Regions from separate parts of the Mesorhizobium sp. NZP2077 genome, predicted to be linked through region 1. Evidence: riboswitches for the same ligand, from Rfam matches in the RefSeq annotation. Region 1 holds a riboswitch; each other region holds the start of a gene.
What was found. A riboswitch is a leader RNA that binds a small molecule or an ion and turns the genes downstream of it on or off. The one in region 1 is predicted to bind thiamine pyrophosphate.
Positions count from the first base shown of each region.

Region 2: it holds a riboswitch for thiamine pyrophosphate, as region 1 does, so the genes downstream of both, thiB (thiamine ABC transporter substrate binding subunit) here and HGP13_RS15910 (YkoF family thiamine/hydroxymethylpyrimidine-binding protein) in region 1, are expected to answer to the same signal.
Region 3: it holds a riboswitch for thiamine pyrophosphate, as region 1 does, so the genes downstream of both, thiC (phosphomethylpyrimidine synthase ThiC) here and HGP13_RS15910 (YkoF family thiamine/hydroxymethylpyrimidine-binding protein) in region 1, are expected to answer to the same signal.

Region 1 covers NZ_CP051293.1:3,200,609-3,205,731, forward strand. Annotated here, with positions in the region: gene msrA (peptide-methionine (S)-S-oxide reductase MsrA) at 1-234, shown strand, start outside; gene HGP13_RS15905 (formyltransferase family protein) at 558-1,595, shown strand; TPP riboswitch at 1,656-1,769, shown strand; gene HGP13_RS15910 (YkoF family thiamine/hydroxymethylpyrimidine-binding protein) at 1,760-2,368, shown strand; gene HGP13_RS15915 (ABC transporter permease) at 2,412-3,230, shown strand; gene HGP13_RS15920 (ABC transporter ATP-binding protein) at 3,227-3,994, shown strand; gene HGP13_RS15925 (ABC transporter substrate-binding protein) at 3,987-5,003, shown strand.
Region 2 covers NZ_CP051293.1:1,291,181-1,296,303, forward strand. Annotated here, with positions in the region: gene HGP13_RS06300 (ABC-F family ATP-binding cassette domain-containing protein) at 1-812, opposite strand, end outside; gene HGP13_RS06305 (thiamine diphosphokinase) at 814-1,473, opposite strand; TPP riboswitch at 1,562-1,676, shown strand; gene thiB (thiamine ABC transporter substrate binding subunit) at 1,720-2,718, shown strand; gene thiP (thiamine/thiamine pyrophosphate ABC transporter permease) at 2,727-4,352, shown strand; gene thiQ (thiamine ABC transporter ATP-binding protein) at 4,345-5,121, shown strand.
Region 3 covers NZ_CP051294.1:140,520-145,642, reverse strand. Annotated here, with positions in the region: gene thiO (glycine oxidase ThiO) at 1-243, opposite strand, end outside; gene thiC (phosphomethylpyrimidine synthase ThiC) at 240-2,063, opposite strand; TPP riboswitch at 2,168-2,284, opposite strand; gene HGP13_RS36550 (NAD-dependent succinate-semialdehyde dehydrogenase) at 3,055-4,530, opposite strand.

The DNA.
Region 1 (5,123 bases):
GCGATCTACTATACCAGTGACGAGCAGAAGCGCGTCGCCGAAGACACCATCGCCGACGTCGATGCCTCCGGCCTGTGGCCCGGCAAGGTCGTCACCGAAGTCGCGCCAGTTGGTGCCTTCTGGGAGGCCGAGCCCGAACACCAGGACTATCTGGAGAAATATCCCAACGGCTACACCTGCCATTTCGTCAGGCCAGGCTGGAAGCTGCCGGTTCGAGAAAAGGCCGTGTCATAAGGTTTAGGGGTCGTTTTCGAGGAGCAGGGCGGCGTAATTCCCGTGACCGCGTGAATGCCAACTGTCAGCCGCCGCCTGGTGATTGACAGTTGGCGGCGTTGCTGGCCAACTGTGCAGGCTGATTTGCTTCAGGAGATACGCATGAAGAAAGTCTATGAGAAGCCAGTTCTCGTGAAAGGCGGCCGCCTTTCCGATGTTACCGCCACGGTGCCGTCTTCAATTGTCAAGGCTCCCTGACCGACGGACTTACTTTGCAAACCGGTCAGGCCAACCGATGAGGCTGGCTTGCCGTCTGAATGCCCGCCGATGGGGATCGGCTTGATGTGCGCCTTGAACGGCTGGCGCTGTTGAGCCCGCAGACCGGCTCTAGCCGGGTTTCGGCCGTATTCGTACTCGACATAACCCCTTACACCGGGCCGCTACTGGCAGGATGGCTTGAAGCAGGTCATCACATCCGTGCGATTGTCGTCCCGGGATCCCGGCAACGCCAGAAACATTTCAGCACCAGCAAGTTTCGCCGAAGGCTGAGGCGCAAACTGCTGCTCAAACGCTATATCGGCAACACGCCGGCAAGGGTGATCGAATTTGGCCGGCCCTATGATTGGGGCACACTCGGCAGCCAATTGTCGGAGGTCAATGCCGATGTGTTGATCTGCTTTGCGTTTGCGGCCCTCATTCCAGCGGAGTTGCTTGGTGCTTTCCCGAAGGGCGGGCTCAATCTTCATCCAGCGTTGCTGCCCAATTATCGGGGTCCGCACCCTATCCATCGCCTGGCCGTCGACGGCCAGCACGCCGTTCATGGTGGTGTGACGCTGCACAAGATGTCTGCCGGTTTCGATGATGGCGACATTCTCGGGCAAGTGCCGTTTTCCGAAGCAGACTGGGTGTCGCTGCAAGCCCTGACCGACAGCATGGCGACCGCGATGTGCGCGCTGGTGAGCGAGGTAGCGCCCGCCTATTGCAAAGGCAGCCTGAAGGGGATGCGGCAGCCGGCCGGCGATTTTGTCTGGGCGCGGCTTGAGGCGGCCCACACAATGATTTCGCCTGACATGTCGGTCGAGCATGTTGCCCTGATGTGGCATGTGCTGGGCACTGTTCCTGGCATCTATCTCGATGTCGCCGGGCACAAGATCAGGCTGGCGTTCCAGGTCAGACGGCTAGGCCCGCCGACGGGCAAGGCGCCAGTCCGGCGGTGGGGGATCGTGGAGTTCGATCTTGCCGATGGCAGGGTCCGGTACTTCACCTATGGCCGCCTGCTCAAACGGCTCGTAAAATTGCATGCTACCTTCGCGCGCCCTCGAGTCAGAAAGCCGTCCCCTGAAATCCGGGTTTTCGGCAAGGCGGAAGATGGGCAGACGTAACATCTGGCGCAGTGCGCTGAAGAAACGGCTTCCCCTACCGTTCGAATGGTGCTTTAACGCGCCCATCCACAGGGGTGCTCCGTACGGTCGGGGCTGAGACGGGGGCGGCAAGCCCACAGACCCTAGAAGCTGATCTGGGTAATACCAGCGGAGCGAGGCGGGCGATGTTTTCAGGCGCACAGATTTCCCTATACCCCATGACCGACGATTTCGTCGGCGTCATCCTTGGCGCGCTCGGCGCGCTCGATCCCTACCGGGACAGGCTCAGGATCGAGACCGACGACATCTCGACCTTGCTGGTCGGGCCGCCGGAGGTGCTGTTCCCGGCTTTGCGCGACCTGTTCGTCGCGGCGGCGCTGAGCGGCAAGCATAGCGTGCTGTCGGCGGCCATTTCGCGCGGCTGCCCGGGCGAGCCGGACGATCCGATCTGCCGCTCCGACGCGTTTGGCGGGCCTGCCGGGCCCCTCGGCCCACGCAAGGAAGCCGCCATCAGCGCCGTGCGCAACGCCCCTGCCACCGGCCAGCCGGCGGCGGCGCAGTTCTCGCTCTACGTGATGGGCACCGGCGACCACATGGACGAGATCTACGGCTGCATCGATTTCCTGAAACAGTCAGGCGTCTACGATCGCTCCAAGAACTTCTGCACCAAACTGCGCGGCGATACGGGCGCGATCTTTTCGGCGCTGAATGAGGCCTTCTGCCGCTTCGGGCCGGGTGCCGGCCACGTAACCCTTGATGTCACGATTTCGGCCAACAGCCCGTCTGCTGTCTGAACAGAACGCGTTTCCTACACGCCGCCGTCAAGGTTGTCTTCTCGTGGTCTCATCGTCAACCAGCTGCCCGCGCCAGCTCGCGGGTTCTCTTGCCAAGGCAGTGCCCGCCGTCATCTCGGTCGGGTTGCTCCTTGTGGCGTGGGAACTCTACGCCACCTATTCCGGCATCAAACCAACGATCCTGCCGGCGCCGTCACGCGTCTTCGAACAGGCGATGCTCAATCATGAGGCGCTCATCTACAACGCCATTCCCACCATCCGCGCCACGCTGGTCGGCTTTGCTTGTTCGCTGAGCGCCGCCTTCGTTCTGTCGATGCTGGTCGATTTTTTCCGGCCGTTGCGGCGCGCTTTGTTTCCAGTCTTCATTGTCAGCCAGACCTTGCCGCTGGTGGCGATCGCGCCGCTGGTTGTGTTGTGGTTCGGCTTCGGGCTGACCCCCAAGATCATGCTGGTGGCGCTGGTCACCTTCTTTCCGATGCTGGTGGCTCTGGTCGAGGGGTATGAGGCGACCGAGGTCGAGATCGGCCAAATGCTGCGCGCCATGGGGGCAGGGCGGTGGCGCGTCTTCGTGCTGGCACGGCTGCCTTCGGCGCTGCCCTATTTCTTCGCGGGCTTGAGGATCTCCATCACCTATGCCGTGGTCGGCGCCATCTTCGCCGAATATGCCGGCGCGGCCAAAGGGCTGGGCATCTACATGCTCAACGCCAAGAACAATTTCCGCCCCGATCTGGTGCTGGCCGCGGTCGGCGTCAGCGCCGCGCTGACGCTCATCCTGTTTGGGCTGACAGTGCTTTTGCAGCGCCTCGCCATGCCTTGGGAGCGGGTCGGCCGGCAGCCGGCAGAAAATGGGCCGGGGCGATGAGCCGGCTCGAATTGCGGCATGTGCGCAAGGCGTTTGGCGTGCTCGACGTGCTCGCCGATATTTCGCTCAACGTCGGTGCCGGCGAATTCGTCTCGATCCTAGGGCCTTCGGGCGCCGGCAAGTCGACGCTGTTCCAGCTTCTGACGGGTGCGGAGCATGGCGAGGGCGAGATGTTTTTCGACGGCGCGCCACTCCACGACCATGGCAGGCATTTTGCCTTCATGCCGCAGCGCGACGCCCTGATGCCGTGGCGGCGTATCCTCGACAACGCGACGCTCGGGCTCGAAGTGCAAGGCGTCAGGCGCAAGGCGGCACGGGCGCGCGTCGCGCCGCTGTTTGCCGAGTTCGGGCTTGCCGGCTTCGAGCGGCATTTTCCGGCACAGCTTTCGGGCGGCATGCGCCAGCGCGCGGCGTTGCTGCGCACGGTGGTGCAGGAGCGCGACATGCTTTTGCTCGACGAGCCGTTCGGCGCGCTCGACGCACTGACCCGCGCGGCCATGCAGCGCTGGCTCGAGCAGATGTGGCGGTATCATCGCTGGACGGCGCTGCTGATCACGCATGATGTGCACGAGGCCGTGTTCCTGTCCGACCGCATCTATGTGCTGTCGGCGCGCCCAGCGCGTGTGTTGCGTGAAATCAGGGTGCCGTTGCCGCGCCCGCGCGATCCGACCGGCGCCGCCGCGCGCCAGGCCAGCGCACTCGAGGCCGAGATCCTCGACATTTTGCTCGACCCGCAACCCTCCAAAGGACATGACCATGACTGACTTGACGCGCCGACAGGCCCTGCTGCTTACCCTTGCCAGCGGTCTTCCGCTGATCGCCGGATCGAGCCGCTCCTTCGCGGCAACGCAAAAAGTCACCGTCGCGCTCGACTGGACCGTCAACACCAACCACGTCGGGCTGTTCGTCGCCCGCGAAAAAGGGTTTTATCGCGAGGCCGGCCTCGAAGTCGACATTCTGCCCTACAGCGACACCGGCGCCGGCACACTGGTCGCCAACCGTGTCGCCGATTTCGGCATCAACGGCACCATCAGCCTGTTCACCCAGAAGACCGCCGGTGCCGACTTGAAGGCCGTCTATGCGGTGGTGCAGTCAGAGACCGGCCGAGTGGTGTTCAATGCGGGGCGTAGCGAGATCAAAAGCCCCAGGGACCTTGACGGCCTGACCTATGGCGGTTTCGGCAGCGCCTGGGAAAATGCGCTGATCTCGACCATCATCCGCCACGATGGCGGTAAGGGCAATTTCGAGACGGTGACGCTCGGCACCTCGGCCTATGAAGCGCTGGCCAATGGCTCGGTCGATTTCACGCTCGAGGTTTCGACCTGGGAGGGCGTCGAGGCCGAACTCAAAGGCATCAAGCAGCGAAGTTTCGTTTACGCCGACTACGGCGTGCCCGACGAGCACACGACGCTGATCTCGTCGAGCGAAGCCTATCTCCAGGCAAACCCGGCACTGGCGGCGGCCTTTGTCCAGGCAACGCGGCGCGGCTATCAGTTCACCGTCGATCATCCCGGGGAAGCCGCGACGCTGCTGATCGCCGCCAACCAGGATGCCCTGACCAATCCGGCATTGATCGAGGCGTCGCTGAGCGCGCTGATCGACGGGCACTATCTGCGCGGAGAAAACGGCGCCATCGGCACGATGGACCCGGCCAAGATGGTCGCGATCGGCGACTATCTCTTCTCAGTTGGCATTTTGCGCGACGCCGATGGCAAAGTCTTGGCGCAGCGCCCTGATTTCGCGGAGTATTTCGCAAATCTACATCTGGGGTGAGGCTGGATGCCCTTCACTCGGTAGCGCACGGCCCCCGGATTGGCATCTGGGGTGCATCCTCCCCCGCATGTTTCGAGGGCGTTGCCCCTGTTTGATGCTGATCCGATCTTGCCGGTTAAC
Region 2 (5,123 bases), 1.9 Mb from region 1:
ACCATGGTGGCGTTGCCTTCGGCGCCGCGATGACCGCGAAAATTCTTGCGCATGGTCTGCAATTCGCCGAGTCGGCGCATGTTGCGCTTGCGTCGCGCGGTCACGCCGTAACGCAACCAGTGCTCCTCGCGCACGATCTGCCGGCCGAGCTTGTGCTGCTCGCGCTCTTCTTCTTCCAGCACCAGGTCGCGCCATTCCTCGAAATGGCCAAAGCCCTTGTCCAGCCTGCGGGTCTGGCCGCGATCGAGCCAGACGGTGGCGCGCGACACGCGCTCGAGAAAGCGGCGGTCGTGCGAGATGACGATAAGCGCAGAGGAGGTGCGGACGAGTTCCTCTTCCAGCCATTCGATGACCGACAGATCGAGGTGGTTAGTCGGCTCATCAAGAAGCAGAATGTCCGGCTCCGGCGCCATGACGCGAGCAAGCGCTGCGCGCCTCGCCTCGCCGCCCGACAGATCGCCCGGCCGCTCTTCGCCGGACAGGCCGAGATGCTCCATCAGATAGCTGGCGCGGTAGGGATCGTCGGCGGGTCCCAGCCCTGCCTCGACATAGGCGCGCACAGTGGCAAAACCCTCCATGTCGGGCATCTGCGGCAGATAGCGGACGGTCGCCGAAGGCTGGCGGAAGACCTCGCCGTCCTGCGGCTCGATCAGGCCGGCGGCGATCTTGAGCAGCGTCGACTTGCCCGACCCGTTGCGGCCGACCAGCGCGATCTTGTCACCGGCCGAAGCCGTCAAGGCTGCGCCATCGAGCAGCGGCGTGCCGCCGAAGGTCAGTTTTATCCCGTCGAGATTGAGAAGGGGCGGGGCCATGTCAGCTTTCAGGCAAGGGATAGGGATGGGCGAGCAGCAGTGCGCGGCCGTGGCCGAGCGCGATTTCGAGGCGGCCCCCGGTCTTGTCGAACTTGACCTCGTTGGAGATGGTCAGTGACGAGCCGAACGCCACCTCGACCTCGCTCAGCGGCCATTTGGCGCCGGAGACGGTCAAGCCGGCAAGCTCGGAAAAACCGAGGATCGAAAACAGCGTGCCGTCGGCATAGTCGAACCCGGCCTTTCCCAACAGCAAGGGCACGCCTTCCTGGGCGCCGCTGGTCAGCAGCACGTCCCTTCCAGCCTCGGCCAGCCGCAGGGCGAGCGCCAGATGCAGGAAGGCGTGGTCGGCACGCTTGCCGCCAAAAGCGCCTGCCAGCACAAGGCGGGTCGCGCCGCGGTCGAGGGCTGCAGCGATCGCCAGTTCGCCGTCGGTCTTGTCCTTTTCCGCCGGAAAGGTCTGGCGGGGCACCGCGGCGAGATCGTCCGGCAGATTGGCCGGCACGGAATCGAAATCGCCCACCCACAGCTCAGGCACAAGGCCGAGCAGCCGCGCATGGCCGATGCCGGCGTCGGCGGCGATGACGCGCGAGCCTTCGACCTGGCGGTCGAGCCGGGGCGTGCGGATGAGATCGCCGCCAAGCAGGATGGTGAATGTGCTCATATCTGGTGGCCTGTACCAGCCCGGCAGCGGAAACGGAAGGCCGGCAAACTGCCACTTGCGCGGTTCCTCGGCCGGGCCTATGTGTCGAAACGCTCTAACGGGGTGCCGGCTGCGATCTTCGCGGACCGGCTGAGAGGCAATCTCGCCAACCCGCTGAACCTGATCCGGTTTGTACCGGCGGAGGGATTAGACGTTTCGGACAGTCCGACGCCTCAATTCCTTTCAATTCGAACGAAGGAGGCGCCGATGCGCACGCTTTTATACGCTCTTGTCTCAGCCATGGTCGTGGCGCTGTCCGGGCCGGCCTTGGCCAAGGACAAGCTCACTGTCTACACTTATGAGAGCTTCACCGCCGACTGGGGTCCCGGCCCGGTGGTGAAGAAGGAATTCGAGGCCGAATGCGGCTGCGACGTCGAGTTTGTCTCGGTCGCCGATGGCGTGGCGCTGCTCAACCGCGTCAAGCTCGAAGGCGCATCGACAAAGGCCGATATCGTGCTCGGCCTCGACACCAATCTTACTGCCGATGCGAAGGCCTCTGGCCTGTTTGCCCCGCATGGCGCGGTGAGCGATGTCAACGTGCCGGGCGGCTGGACCGACGACACTTTTGTTCCCTTCGACTACGGCTATTTCGCTGTCGTCTATGACACGCAGAAGCTGAAGACGCCGCCCAAGAGCCTTAAGGATCTGGTCGAAGGCAGTGCCGACGACAAGATCGTCATCCAGGATCCGCGCACCTCGACACCCGGCCTCGGCTTGCTCTTGTGGATCAAGTCGGTCTATGGCGACAAGGCGCCGGAAGCCTGGGCCAATCTGAAGACAAAAGTGCTGACCGTGACGCCGGGCTGGAGCGAGGCCTACGGCCTGTTCACCAAGGGCGAGGCGCCGATGGTGCTGTCCTACACGACCTCGCCAGCCTATCACATGGTCGCCGAGAACACCGAGCGCTACCAGGCGGCTTCCTTTGAAGAAGGCGAATATCTGCAGATCGAGGTCGCCGGCATCACCACGACCGGCGCGAAGAACCCGCTGGCGGAAAAGTTCATGGCCTTCATGACCGGGCCGAAATTCCAGGACGCCATCCCGGAGACCAACTGGATGTTCCCGGCAGGCAAGACCGACAAGCCGCTCAACCCGGCCTTCGACAAGCTGGTCAAGCCGACCAAGACGCTGCTGTTCAGCCCCGAGGAGGTTGCCGCCAACCGCAAGGCCTGGGTGGATGAATGGCTGGCGGTGATGAGCAAGTAGGCAACGCGATGGCGCCGGCACATCCCACGGATCCTCGTGTCGGCGCCGGCATCGTGGCGCTTGCCGCGATCACCCTGTTGATCGGCGGCGCGTTTGCCGGGCTGCTTGTCGAAGGCGCCCACGACCTTTCGGGCGCCTGGGCAGCCTTCGATCCCTATCTCCTGCGCGTCGTGCGCTTCACGCTCTGGCAAGCGATCATTTCGACGCTGCTTTCGGTCGGCCCGGCACTATTCGTTGCGCGTGCTCTGTCGCGGCATCCGCGCTTCTTTGGCCGCGCCTTCATCCTGCAGCTCTTCGCCGTGCCGCTGGCGCTGCCGGCGATCGTCGCGGCGCTTGGCATCCTGGCACTTTATGGCCGCGCCGGCTATTTTGCCGGCTTGTTCAGCGCCGTTGGCGGCCCGGGGTGGCCAGGCATTTACGGCCTGTCCGGCATTCTGGTCGCCCACGTCTTCTTCAACCTGCCGCTCAGCGTCCGGCTGTTCCTCGAGGCGCTGCAGACAATTCCCGCGGACCAATGGCGGCTGGCGAGCCAGCTCGGCATGGGGGCGCGAGCGGCGTTCCGGCTGATCGAATGGCCGATGCTGCGCGCCGCTCTGCCCGGGATCGCCGGGCTGGTCTTCATGCTCTGCATCACCTCCTTCACCATCGTGCTGACACTCGGCGGCGGACCGGCCGCGACGACGCTGGAGGTCGGCATCTATCAGGCGCTTCGATTCGACTTCGATCCCGCGCGTGCGGTGACGCTGACATTGCTGCAGATCGCCTTGACCTTGCTGGTGGTGCTGGCGCTGACGCGGCTTGGCGCCAATGTCGTTGGCGACAGCAACCTGCCAGTGGCGCCGCGCCGCTATCTCTCCGTCAACGGGACCGAAGCGTCGCTGAACGCCGGGCTCATCGTGCTGGCGTTGCTGTTCGTTGTCGGACCGATGGCAGCCACGGTGATCGCCGGATTGGGTGCCGATCTCGGCCGGCTCGCCGGCGAAGCGACCGTGCGGCAGGCGACGCTGACCAGCGTCGTGCTCGCCTTCCTGTCGGCGCTGCTTTCGGTGATGCTGTCGCTGGCCCTGACCATGGCCCGCCGGGCGCTGGCGCTGGGCCGCGGCACCGGCCCAAAGACACTGCTTGAGCATGTCACCGATACCGGCGCCGGCTTTGTCCTGGTCGTGCCACCGATCGTCATCGGCGCCGGCTGGTTCCTGTTGCTGCGCCATGGCGGCGACGTCTTCGCCGTCGCCCCGGTCATGGTCGTCACCGTCAATGCCGTCATGGCGATGCCGTTCGCGCTGCGCGCCGTCCGCCCCGCCTATGACGCGGCGAGCGAGCGTCATGAACGGCTATGCGCGCAGCTGGGTATCTCCGGTTGGGCCAGGCTGCGGCTGGTCGACTGGCCATCATCGCGGCGTCCGCTCGCCACCGCCTTCGCCTTCGCCATGGCGCTGTCGCTCGGCGATCTCGGCGTCATCGCGTTGTTCGGCAGTGATTCCGTGCAGACCTTGCCCTACCTTCTGCTTTCGCGCATGGGCAGCTACCGCACCGAGGACGCCGCCGGCCTGGCGCTGTTGCTTGGCCTGGTCTGCCTCGCCTTGGTGCTGGCAGCGGACTGGCTGGGAAGGGAAAAGGTCCGCAATGTCTGACGGGGCGATGGGCGGGAAGGGTGCTCCGGTGCGGCTGGACAAGGTCTCGTTCAGCTATGGCGAGGCATCGTTCGCTTTCGATGTCGACTTCGCCGCAGCGGAAGTCACCGCCATCATGGGGCCGAGCGGTTCGGGCAAGTCGACGCTGCTCAACCTGGTCGCCGGCTTCGAGACACCACAATCCGGCCGCGTACTGATCGGCGGGGTCGATGTCGGCGCCTCGCCGCCGGCCGCGCGGCCAGTGTCGATGGTTTTCCAGGAGAACAACCTTTTCGCCCATCTTTCCGTCGAGGAGAATGTCGGCCTCGGCCGCTCGCCATCGCTCCGGCTGACCGAAGCCGATCGAAGCGCCATCGCCGAGGCGCTTGCGCGCACCGGCCTTGCCGGCAAGGAAAAACGCCTACCGCGCGAACTTTCCGGTGGCGAACGCCAGCGCGTTGCCCTGGCGCGCGTGCTGGTGCGCGATCGCCCGGTGCTTCTGCTCGACGAGTCCTTTGCCTCGCTTGGACCCGCCTTGCGCGACGACATGCTCGACCTGGTTGCCGGCCTCCATGCCGAACGCGGCATGACGGTCCTTTTCGTCACGCACCAGCCGGAAGATGCCCGCCGTATCGGCCAGAATGTGGTGTTCCTTGACAATGGCACTGTTGCTGCCACCGGCACGGCGGCCGATTTTTTTGCCGGGGCTGGCCCGGAGGCGTTCCGGCGCTATGTTGGCACAAGCATCCAGACGGCTGGATCACGAGATATTGCCCGGAAGCGGACATAATT
Region 3 (5,123 bases), on a different replicon from region 1:
CCGCGTTACCTGACCGGGCAGCACTGTCTCCCACCAGTCGGCGGCGCCGCGTCCGAGGTCGAGCACCGGCTGCTCGGCGCTCTCGCGCTCGCACCATGGCGCCAGCATGCCGCCGGCAAACCACGATGCGTTGCTGCCGAGACCAGTCCCGATTTCGGCGACAGTGACCGCCGCGCCGTGTCTGGCCAACTCGAAGGCCGCCGTGAGGCCGGCGACGCCGGCCCCTTTGACCAGCACCCTCATGACGGCCCTGGTCCTTTGGGCGCAGTGTCGCTCACCGGCATGTAGAGATTGCCGCCATCGCGATATTTTTCCGCCATTGCCGCCATCCCTTCCTTCTGCGCTTCGGCACGGATGTCGTGGGAGATGCGCATCGAGCAGAATTTCGGCCCGCACATGGAGCAGAAATGCGCCAGTTTGTGCGCCTCCTTCGGCAAGGTCTCGTCATGGAACGAGCGCGCCGTTTCGGGGTCGAGCGACAGGTTGAACTGATCTTCCCAACGGAACTCGAAGCGCGCGCGGGAAAGGGCATCATCCCTGACTTTCGCCGCCGGATGGCCCTTGGCAAGATCCGCTGCATGCGCGGCTATCTTGTAGGTGATCACGCCAATCTTGACGTCGTTGCGGTCCGGCAGGCCGAGATGTTCCTTCGGCGTCACATAGCAAAGCATGGCGGTGCCGAACCAGCCGATCATGGCGGCGCCGATGCCTGATGTGATATGGTCGTAGCCCGGCGCTATGTCCGTCGTCAGCGGCCCCAGCGTATAGAACGGCGCCTCGCCACAGACAGCGAGCTGCTTGTCCATGTTCTGCTTGATCTTGTGCATGGGGACGTGGCCAGGCCCTTCGATCATCACCTGGCAGTCCTTGGCCCAGGCGATCTTCGTCAGTTCGCCAAGCGTTTCCAGTTCGGCGAATTGCGCGGCGTCGTTGGCATCGGCGATCGAGCCGGGGCGAAGGCCGTCGCCGAGCGAGAACGAGACGTCATAGGCGCGGCAGATGTCGCAGATCTCCTCGAAATGCTCGTAGAGGAAGCTCTCCCTGTGATGATGCAGGCACCACTTCGCCATGATCGAGCCGCCTCGGCTGACGATGCCGGTAACCCGCTCCACCGTGAGCGGGATGTAATGCAGCCTGACGCCGGCATGGATGGTGAAATAGTCGACACCCTGTTCGGCCTGCTCGATCAGCGTGTCGCGATAGACTTCCCAAGTCAGATCCTCGGCGATGCCTCCGACCTTTTCGAGCGCCTGATAGAGCGGCACGGTGCCGATCGGCACCGGTGAATTGCGCACGATCCATTCCCTGATGTTGTGGATGTTGCGACCGGTCGACAGGTCCATCACCGTGTCGGCGCCCCAGCGGATCGCCCACACCATCTTTTCGACTTCCTCGGCCATCGAGGAGGTGACGGCGGAATTGCCGATATTGGCATTGATCTTCACCAGGAAATTGCGGCCGATGATCATCGGCTCGCTCTCGGGATGATTGATGTTGGCGGGGATGATCGCGCGCCCGCGCGCCACCTCGTCGCGCACGAATTCCGGCGTGACGAAATCCGGAAGCTCCGCGCCGAAGGCTTCGCCGTCGCGGTGCAGCTTGCCGTGCAGGATCTCGCGGCCGAGGTTCTCGCGGATGGCGACGAACTCCATTTCGGGCGTGATGATGCCGGCGCGGGCATAGGCAAGCTGGGTCACCGCCTTGCCGGCCTTGCCCTTGAACGGGCGGTTGCGAACGGGGAATTCCGGCGTCAGACGCTCGCCCACGGCGAAGCCGTTGTCTTCCGGCCTGACATGGCGGCCGTCATAAGCTTCGACATCGCCTCGCGCTGCAATCCATTCGTGCCGAAGCCGCGCCAGGCCTTTGTCGATGCTCGTTTCGACCGTCTGATCGGTGTATGGGCCAGATGGATCGTAGACCGTCACGGGTGGTTCGCCCGCCGTCGGATGGACGGAGATTTCGCGCATCGGCACCCTGATCTGTGGATGGAGGACGCCGGATTTGTGGATTTTTCGTGAGGCAGGCAGCGGTCCCGTTGAAACCGCTGGGGTCAAGGCATTCATTTGAGGCTCCTTTGCTCATTGCATTGGAGACCCAGTTCTGTGCCGGAAGGATGAAAAGACGCTTCGGCCGACCTGCTCGAGACAGGTCTTCGGGCATAGACTCCCGCAAAGCGCTTGCACCGTCCCTACGCCAGTATGAACTGGATCAGGTTCAACGGGTCACTGCGCCGCGAAAGCCAGCAGTATCTCAGCCCCTTGTCGGGACCCCCCTGGTGAATGCATCAAGTTGAACGGGCCGGCGCCGCTTTGTCAAGCGCCTTCGGACACGCTGGAGTCGGCGGGTTGATCAAACGCGGATGGAAACCTCGTGGATCGGGGCCCACGCGCGGGAGACCAGGGCAGGAATGGCCAAAGCCTTCTGCGGACCCGCAAGAAACGAGAAAGGTGTATTGGCCCTGTGCGTCGAGATCAACGAATAGCTGAGGCGCTCGGTCCGATGATCTGCCAGAGCATCGAAACAGGACCGGCGTAAAACGCCAGACGTGCCGGCGTGTCGTCAGCGCTATCCACCCATTCCCTGAGGCGCGGACGGGGAGATCGGGCGAAAGCGAAATTGAAAAGCGGACCGCCATCGCGGACCATGCTGTTTGCCACCGCATATACGCCGCCGATCACCTGCTCGGCGGCGCGTCAACGAGCGGATCCAGTGGGCGGCACACTGTTCAAACCGCCGGACGCGGGGTTCCGTTTATCTGCCCGGCGGGCCGGCTTGTTCCCCCGTCGGAACAGTGGCCTTGAGGGACGGCTGGCAAGATTGAAGCGAAGTGTCCGTCGTTTCCCTTGGACGGCTGGCTATGTCGAGAGCTACACGCGAAAGCGCAGTGAGCTCGCAGGCAGATGGCGTCAGTGGCGACACACACGGGCAAGTGGGGGGCTGATGCCCGACCGCCATCCGAGCCTCAATCCTCATACCGCCAGCGTTGATGTTTGCACTCTCGTCACAACTTGAGCGAGGAAAGCGCGAACAAAATCGTGGCCTGAGTCAATTGCTTCAGATGCCGCCCATGCAGAGGTACTTCATCTCAAGATAGTCCTCGAGCCCATGGCGGGAACCCTCGCGCCCTATGCCTGACTGCTTCACGCCGCCAAAGGGCGCGGCTTCGGAGGACATGCGCCCGGTGTTGATACCCACCATCCCATATTCCAGGGCCTCGGCCACGCGCCAGACACGCTTCAGGTTGGAGGCATAAAAGTAGGCGGCGAGGCCGTAGATCGTGTCATTGGCCTCGTGAACGACCTGTTCGGCGTCGTCGAAGTTGATGATTGCAGCCAACGGTCCGAATGTTTCTTCTTGCGCGACTGTCATCTCGCTGGAAATACCGGTGAGGACCGTTGGTTGAAAAAACGTGCCCCTCGTGCCGATACGATTGCCGCCGCATCGAACAATACCGCCTTTTTCGACGGCGTCGGCGATATGGGATTCGATCTTGGCCAGAGCATGCTGATCAATCAGTGGCCCGATGGCAACCGCGGGATCGAAACCGTCACCAACCTGAAGTTGGCGAACCCGCTGCACGAATTTGTCGACGAATTCATCGTGAACGCCAGATTGGACATAAAGGCGATTTGCCGAAACACAGGTCTGGCCGGCATTGCGGAATTTCGCCTGGATCGCACCGTCGACCGCGGCATCGACATCGGCATCGTCGAAGACGATGAAAGGCGCGTTCCCTCCTAGCTCGAGGCTGACCTTCTTGATCTGGTCCGAGCATTGGCGCATCAGCAGCCGCCCGACCTCGGTCGAACCAGTGAAGCTGATCTTGCGGACCTTAGGGTTGCCGCAGAGTTCACGGCCGACCGCGTCGCCTTCGGAAGCGTAGACCAGATTGACGACGCCTGCGGGAAAGCCAGCCTGATGGGCGAGGGCGAACATTGCGCCCGCCACGAGCGGCGTCTGTTCGGCAGGCTTGAGCACGATCGTGCAGCCGGCGGCCAGAGCCGGGGAGATTTTGCGCGCCACCATGGAAGCAGGGAAATTCCAGGGCGTGATCGTGCCGACGACGCCGATCGGCTGCTTGATCACCAGCATGCGGCGGTCCGTCGACGGGGCGGAGATCGTATCGCCATAGATGCGATTAGCCTCTTCGGCATACCATTGCAGGTACGCCGCCGCATGCGATATCTCAGACTTGGCTTCAGCCAGTGGCTTGCCCATCTCGGCGGTCAGAATCGCGCCGAGGTCGTCGGTGTGGTCGACGATCAGTTGATGCCAGCGCCAGAGGATGTCGCTGCGCTCTCGAGCCGTCAGCGCCGCCCATCCAGGCTGCGCCATGTACGCTTTGTCAATCGCAGCGCGTGTTTCCTCGACGCCCATGTCGGGAAGCTCTGCCAGCAATTCGCCGGTCGATGGGTTGAGGACCACAAATGTGCGCTCACTAACTGGCGTGCCAAGGGCCGGGAGACAGTCAAGCTTGGCAAACAGGTCAGGAGATTTGAGATGGGGGATCAAGCGCGGGAGCAGCGGCAATGTCGGTTCCTTCAAGGCTTTCGGCCTGTCCGGCCGGGTGGACATCTACTGGCACGTGTGGCTTTTGCATAGGACCACTCACGAAAAGTCGTGCGTCGCTGAAACCCGTGGACCCTGCCACGGGAAAGGCCGGCGGTCGGCTTTCCGCGTCACGATCCGTTCGCCAGCGGCTTGGTCCACAGCCATTGGCCCAGGAGATCATTCGTCGTATAGCTCTTGCCCTGTTTGCGCCGTCCGTTTCGGGTATCGCATCGGAGCCGTAGAGCGTTTCCTAAATTGAGCCCAGTGCGTTGGCCCTATTGAGCGCGCTGCGGCGTGTGAACAATCGGACCGCGAGCCGGGGTCCCGCCACAACGGCGATCTTCGGATCTACCCGTCGCATGTGGGCGCGACACTAGAGCCGCTTCGGCATCCACGCTATGCATTGTTCGAGGCGTGCCAGTCGAACCTTCTGCGAACGAAGCTCGTGACCAACGTTTTGCAACCTGGATTTGCCTTTGGACGCGGCCGCAGAAATCAGTTCGCATTCAAGCCAAGCTATTCGTTCTCGCATGTGCTGAACCTCAGCCTGCCGTATATCTCTAATCCAACCT